Regions from separate parts of the Nitrincola nitratireducens genome, predicted to be linked through region 1. Evidence: riboswitches for the same ligand, from Rfam matches in the RefSeq annotation. Region 1 holds a riboswitch; the other holds the start of a gene.
What was found. Region 1 has a riboswitch for thiamine pyrophosphate ahead of D791_RS12740 (TonB-dependent receptor). Riboswitches for the same ligand answer to the same signal wherever they lie in the genome.

Region 1 (3,633 bases):
AATACGCGCTTAGAACTGTCGTATGAAAAATACAAAGAGGCTGAAGTGAGCATACGCCGCCTCACAGATGCCTTAAATGATGAGCGCAGAATTCTGTCCGATCGCCATGATGCCTTGTTGTACGAGTATAACCAGCTCAACAATGAGCTCACCCAGATTAAAACAGAATTTAAAGCGCGAGAAGCCAGCCATGCTCGGGAAGTGGCCAGTTTTGAGAAGCAAAAGAACAGTTTGTCTGAACACTTTAAAGTCTTGTCCGAGGAAATATTGGAGGCTAAGGCCAAAGCCTTGCACGAAACAAACAGTCTAGGATTGAATGCCGTCCTCACGCCTTTCCAGCAGTCGATTGACACCTTCAAAACAGAGGTTCAACACATTCATCATCGCGAAACGTTGCAACAGGGAGAGCTCCGCAAAGAGCTGGCCTCGTTAAAAGAGCTGAATCATAAAATGACTGAAGAGGCTCATCAGCTCTCAACGGCTCTGCGAGGCCAAAAAAAGCTGCAAGGGAATTGGGGCGAGCTGGTGCTTGAAAATGTATTGGATCGATCCGGCCTGCAAATCGGTAAAGACTATAAGCGTGAAGTCAGCATCAATACCGAAGAAGGTCGGCAGCGTCCAGATGCCATTGTCTATTTGCCACATGATAAGCATTTGATCATTGATGCCAAGGTTTCACTGAATGCCTACACGCGCTATGTGAATGCAGAGGAGGAGTTGGAGCGTAAAGCCGCGCTTAAAGAGCATGTGCAGGCCATCGGAAGTCGAATTAAGGAGTTGGCGGATCGTGATTATTACCGTTTACCTGGCTTAAACTCACCTGAAATGGTGTTTATGTTTATTCCGATTGAATCGGCGTTTGTCGAAGCCTTGAAGGCCGATGAAACACTGTTTCAACAAGCCATCGAACGCAATGTACTGGTCGCCACGCCCACGACCTTGTTGACCAGTCTTAACATTGTGCGACAGTTATGGCGTTATGAAGATCAGAATAAGCATACGGCATTATTGGCAGACAAGGCAGAGCAAGTGTTTAAAAAACTGAATAGCTTTTTAAGCAGCTTCGAAAAAGTGAAAAAAGGATTGGATACGGCCGTGAGTGCTATGTCTCCGCCGAGGGGCAGTTGATCAGTGGGCGAGGCAATTTAGTGAAGCAGGTGGGGGAGTTTAAAAACCTTGCACCTGGCATCAAAGCGGAGTTGCCAGAGTATTTTACCGAAAAAGCGGAGCTGGAAATTGATTTTATCGCCGAGGTAAACGAGGAGCGCTCCGAGACCTAGTTTTTACTTCGCCGGATGATGCGACTGGTAAATATCATTGAAACACGAGAGGCGTCCGCACTTTCTGCTCATTTAGCTTAACCTAGCGCGCCTAAATCGCTATACTTGCGCGCTGCTGTATACAACAGCAATTAAATCCTAAGGGGTGGCATGTTTTAAATGCCTGAGATGCTAAGCGAACCCTTTGAACCTGATCCGGATGATGCCGGCGTAGGAATAGGACAACTCACAGAGTCATCTATAATCTCACGCGCGACCGGGTCTTCGATCACCAACGGAGACTGTATATGAGCCCTAAATTATCGGGTTTTGTGTTAACCTCACTTTTTATCAGCACCCCCTTTGCCATGGCGCAAACCTCATCCTCAAACGTTGTGTTGGATGAAATTCTGGTAACCTCAGGCTTTCGCCCTACGACACAACTTAAAACGCCAGCCAGTGTGACGGCCGTTTCCGAAGAGGCACTTGAAGCGCGCCAAGCCCAGCATTTGGAAGATGTCTTAGCTTTAACGCCCAACGTCAATTCGGCGAAAGGCAGTTCACGCGCACGCTTTTATCAAATGCGTGGGGTGGGTGAGCGCAGCCAATTTGTTGGACACGTCAATCCATCGGTCGGGGTCTTGTTAGATGGAATCGACATGAGCAGCATTGCAGCCTCTGCAACTCTGATGGATATTAAGCAAGTTGAAGTGTTAAGAGGCCCGCAAGGCACCTTGTACGGAAGTAATGCGCTTGCAGGCTTAATTAACCTGCAATCAAACGACCCGACGACTCAGCCGGAAGGCAGTCTTGAAGGCACGATTGGCAATTACAATACGCATTCCTTAACCGCCATCTACAGCACACCGCTAACAGATACCGCAGGATTACGCTTAGCCATTTCACAAAATAAAAGTGATGGCTTTATGCGCAATGACCACCTGAACCGTAAAAACACCAGTAACATTGATGAAACCTTCATCCGCGCCAAATTGAGATTTGCGATTACCGATGACTGGCTAATGGACTTGACGGGATTTTACGCCGATATTAACAACGGTTACGACGCCTTTAGTTTAGACAACACCCGCACAACGCTTTCGGATGAGCCGGGTCGGGATCGACAAATCAGCAAAGCCTTTGCGCTTAAATCGATTTGGACAGGCCACGATGTCTATCAACTTGAGACACGTCTGAGCCATTCGAACACGCGCAGTGATTATGGATACGATGAAGATTGGGCATTTAACGGTTTCCATCCTTGGGGTTACAGCTCCTACGATGAGTATGTGCGTGAATACAACACAACAACGGCAGAATTGCGTTTTGTGTCTTTGCCCGGTCAGGAAATTTTCAACGGCACCACGCAGTGGACCGCAGGCCTTCATGGTTTTCATCAAGACAGCGACCTAAAGCGCGATGTTTTTCGCAATGGTCTACCGCGAGCTGGTCGGACAATCACCAGTGATTTTAAAACGGAGCGTGTTTCCCTATACGGTGAGCTGGAAACACTCTTGTCTGAAGACTGGATCTTAACATCGGGTTTACGTGTTGAGCACAGCCGAACGGCATTTGATGACAATGTTCGTGCCTCCTATCGCAAAAATGAAGACTTGTGGGGTGGCCGTCTTGCGTTAGAGCATTTTCTAACGCCCGAAACGTCGATCTACGCCAGCCTTTCCAAAGGGTATAAAGTGGGTGGCGTCAACGGAGGTTTTACCCCAGCGCAGTTAAGCAACGAGCAACTCATTTTTGATACCGAGTCTCTTTGGAATTATGAAATCGGTTCGAAAGGGCGTTATCTGGATGACCGTTTAATCACGCAAACCAGCTTGTTTTATCAGCAACGTAAAGATGCGCATTTAAGAGGTAGTTTTATGGCATCCAGTAATCCCGCCGATGGCTTTGTGGATTATCTGTTTAATGCCGATCAGGTCAATAACACAGGTGCCGAGTTCGAGTTTAAGTATGCGTTGGATAATGGCCTGAGCGTTCAAGGTGCGCTAGGGCTGTTGCAGACCAAGGTTAAGGACGCGCGTGCTCGGATTCATCAACGTGATGTGGCCCATGCCCCTCATTGGCAGTACCAGTTAGGGCTTGCCTATGACCGTGGGCAGGGCTGGTTTAGTGGCGTGAGTGTTGAAGGGAAAGATGCGTTCTACTTCTCGGACAGCCATGATGCCAAGTCCTGGGATTACACATGGGTCAATGCCCACATAGGCTATCAACAAAATAACTGGTCTGTGCGTTTGTGGGGACGCAACCTTGGCAATCAAGACGTTGCGGAGCGTGGTTTCTTCTTCGGAAACGATCCAAGAATCAACTATGAAGAGCGTGCGTATTATCAATTAGGCGCACCGAGAACCTTTGGTGT
Region 2 (3,633 bases), on a different contig from region 1:
ATCTGTTAATTGATTACTTGCAAGAGCGCGGCGACTTAACCAAGCAATTAGACGCCATCAAACGCTACAGAGACAGCTACGGTGTTGCCTAACAGTAGCAGCTTAGCCACTCACGAATGCGCTCGGACGGGTCAGGATGCAACGAAACATCACTCACGACGGCAATGATGTCAGCACCTGATGCTAAAACAGCGCTCGAGCGCTCCAACGTAATGCCACCTATGACACAAAGCGGAATCTGACCCAGCTGGGCTTTCCATTCAGAAATACGCCCTAGCCCCTGCGCAGACCAAGTCAACGACTTCGTTTGCGTAGGGTAAATAGGGCCTAGTGCTATGTAGTCAGGATTTAACAAGAGTGCACGCTCAAGTTCTTCTTGTGAGTGAGTGCTGATACCTAACGAAATCCCTGCTCTGCGTAACGCATTTACATCGGCTTGGATAAGGTCTTCTTGCCCTAAATGCACCCAATCAGCCCCCTCTTCTATGGCCAACTGCCAATGATCATTAATCACCAACATCATATTGGCCTCACGGGCAATGGCTAGGCTTTGACGAATGTTATCTCGTATCGTCTCATGCCCTCCTGACTTAATCCGAAGTTGTGCAAAACGAACACCTAATCGCGCAGCCAGCTCAACTCCTTCAACAGAATCGAGCAACGGATAGAAAATGGGGAGAGACATCATAACCAGGCCTTACCTATCACGGGGGTGGATGGAGATGCCATATCGCGCACTTCCATCGGTCCAGCCTGATAACCTAGGGCACCAGCCTGGATAGCTAGCGAAAATGCCTGCGCCATTTTGACAGGGTCTTGCGCTTTGGCAACAGCGGTATTCAGTAGAATAGCATCGAAACCTAGCTCCATTGCTCTAGCGGCATGAGAAGGAAGACCGATTCCGGCATCTACAACTAAAGGAATGTCAGGAAAGTAGTTTCGTAAGGTTTTTAGTGCATACTCGTTGTTCAGGCCTAAGCCCGAGCCAATAGGTGCTCCCCAGGGCATTAATACTCGGCAACCCACTTCAACCAATCGATCCGCTAAAACCAGATCATCCGTCATGTAAGGAAAAACTTGAAATCCATCCTCACTCAGAATCCGAGCGGCTTCAACCAATGCAAAGGGTTCTGGCTGTAATGTATCCGTATGACCGATAACTTCTAATTTAATCCAAGGTGTATCAAAGACTTCTCGTGCCATATACGCAGTTGTCACGGCCTCTTTCACTGAATAGCATCCTGCTGTATTAGGAAGTAAACGCAGGTTCATAGACTTAATTAGAGACCAAAAATCCTGTCCTGCGCCTTGCTCACGACGTAAAGACACTGTCGCAATTTCGGCACCAGATACTTTAAAAGCGTCTTTCAATATTGCAGGAGAAGGGTAAAGTGCCGTACCCAGCATCAAAGGATTTGTGATGTCGACATCGTAAAATCTAGCCATGTTAGCCACCTTGCATAGGGGAAACGACTTCTAGCCGATCTCCCTCTGTCAATTGTAATTGATGACGCTGAGAACGAGGTACAAACTCTCCATTCACGGCGGTTGCAATATGCTGATCTGAAACACCTAACAAAACCAAGCACTCTGCCAAATTTGAGGCGCTTACTTCTACGTTCTCACCATTAAATAGTACATTCATCCATCAACTCCGGTTGTTTATGAGTCAATAAGTAGTCTGCGGTCATCTCGCTAAAGCAGGAGCCAATAGATAGCCATGCCGATAAAGGCCATTAATAAATAGCCTGTTGCCTCTGCGTCGTATTCTCGGAAGGTTATCTGGGAAGGCTGGACGTACATCCACGCCAATTTCAAGAACCTCAGACTCGGCAAAGGCAGGATGAAGAGCGTAAGCAGCCGATAAAAGTTCTAACATCGAACGAGCAGTAATACGAGATCGATCTGAAGATTCAATCATCGTCGCACCCAGCATATACACCCCACTCCCTCGTGGTACGATATATAGAGGCATACGCGGATGAATAAAGCGAACTGGACGACTAATATTAAGTTCAGGATTCTTTAAGATTACCATTTCACCTTTAACACCGCGCAGATCAGCTAAAGCATCCCTCGCTGCTAACCCACGACAATCGATTGTGAGTATGTCACTTAAAGGCTCCTCTTGAGTACATACAACACCCTGAGATGCTAAAGTATCGACAAGACGTGCCAGCGCAACTCTGGGGTCGAGGTGAGCTTCAGAGTCGAAATAGAGCCCCTGACGTATATGACCGGCTAAGTCGGGTTCTAACTCAGCAATAGAAAGGTGATCCACCCAGCGATGCTGGCGAGTCATACTGGCAAAACGCAATAACTCATTTTTATCACGCTTGGACGATAAAACTAACGAGCCTTTATACTCAACAGCGCCCGTAAACTTCTGCCACCAAGATGCTGCACGTGTACCCAAGCGTATGACGGGCTCTTCGGCGCTTTCACCTTCGCAGAAGGGCGCTAGCATGCCACCTGCCCACCATGAACATGCATGCGGACCTGGCGGACGATACGTGTCATGTAAGCTGACTTCAACACCGCGAGAAGATAGCTCATTTGCAACGCATAGACCTGCAACCCCTGCACCTACTACTTGTACTCTCATCATTCCCCCTAGATAGGTCAATATGAGCGATATGCAAATATTAAAATTAGCGGATTAAACGTATGGGGAATAAGCATGGGGGAATGGCAAAGCACAAGAAGATCACCGTTCCCTTCGCCGGTATTACCCGTATCAGGTTCGATGGGTTAGTTTATAAAACTTCTCAGCCTTTCACGGCACCCCAACGGATGCATTGATGATATAGAGTGGCTAGCAGAGTGTAAAGAGAGGTGGAGAGAGACAATTAGTGTGCTGCTTCCTTGCAGCGGAGCCACGATCCTGTGAGATAGACAGAGGCCTGAATCCTTCAGGCAATCACAATCCCTTGCGCTCTGTCTTGATGAGATTATCAAGATAAAGACTTAGCCTGTATATAGGAGTTCTTCCTAAAGAGTCATCAATATAAAAAATACAAGGGTGGCAGTAGCAAAGAAGCTTCATATACTCTATTGCAGTAAAGAGTCATCTATAGAAACCCACTCGTCCGCACTTGCAATTAACGAATGGGCGGTGAGCCCAGGAACACTAAACAAATAACTATAAACCTGATATCGCTCCCTAAGGGTGTGCAATAATAAATCAAAATCACCGTCTCCAGACAATAAAATTACTCGGTCGACAGCCTCTGCACAAAGCAATGCGTCTATAGTAATACCGACATCCCAGTCACCTTTGGCAGAGCCATCACCACGTTGAATATAGGGCTTGAGCTTTACATCAAATCCGATATGTCTCAGGGCATCCTGAAACTTTTGCTGCTGTGAATCTCCACGATCTATCGCGTAGGCAGTAGCAAGCACTATGTCGCCAAGTTCACTCGCTGCCTGCCAAAAAGCACGATAATTAAACTGCCGTCCAAATACTTGACGTGTGGTGTAATAAATATTTTGAACATCGACAAAAATGGCTATTCGGGTCAAAACAGATTCTCTTGATATGAATTGGAGGATCGGGACTACCTGATGATAACCCTGAACTCATCATAGATACTATAACTGAATCAACGAGCTAACTATAAAAGCCCCATA

Region 2: it holds a riboswitch for thiamine pyrophosphate, as region 1 does, so the genes downstream of both, D791_RS02480 (FAD-dependent oxidoreductase) here and D791_RS12740 (TonB-dependent receptor) in region 1, are expected to answer to the same signal.

The regions. Positions count from the first base shown of each region.
Region 1 is NZ_AONB01000015.1:36,141-39,773, forward strand. It holds gene D791_RS12735 (DNA recombination protein RmuC) at 1-1,128, shown strand, start outside; gene D791_RS20410 (hypothetical protein) at 1,125-1,280, shown strand; TPP riboswitch at 1,412-1,514, shown strand; gene D791_RS12740 (TonB-dependent receptor) at 1,568-3,633, shown strand, end outside.
Region 2 is NZ_AONB01000002.1:169-3,801, reverse strand. It holds gene pyrE (orotate phosphoribosyltransferase) at 1-92, shown strand, start outside; gene D791_RS02495 (thiamine phosphate synthase) at 89-688, opposite strand; gene D791_RS02490 (thiazole synthase) at 685-1,446, opposite strand; gene thiS (sulfur carrier protein ThiS) at 1,448-1,645, opposite strand; gene D791_RS02480 (FAD-dependent oxidoreductase) at 1,688-2,605, opposite strand; TPP riboswitch at 2,698-2,799, opposite strand; gene D791_RS02475 (NYN domain-containing protein) at 3,052-3,525, opposite strand.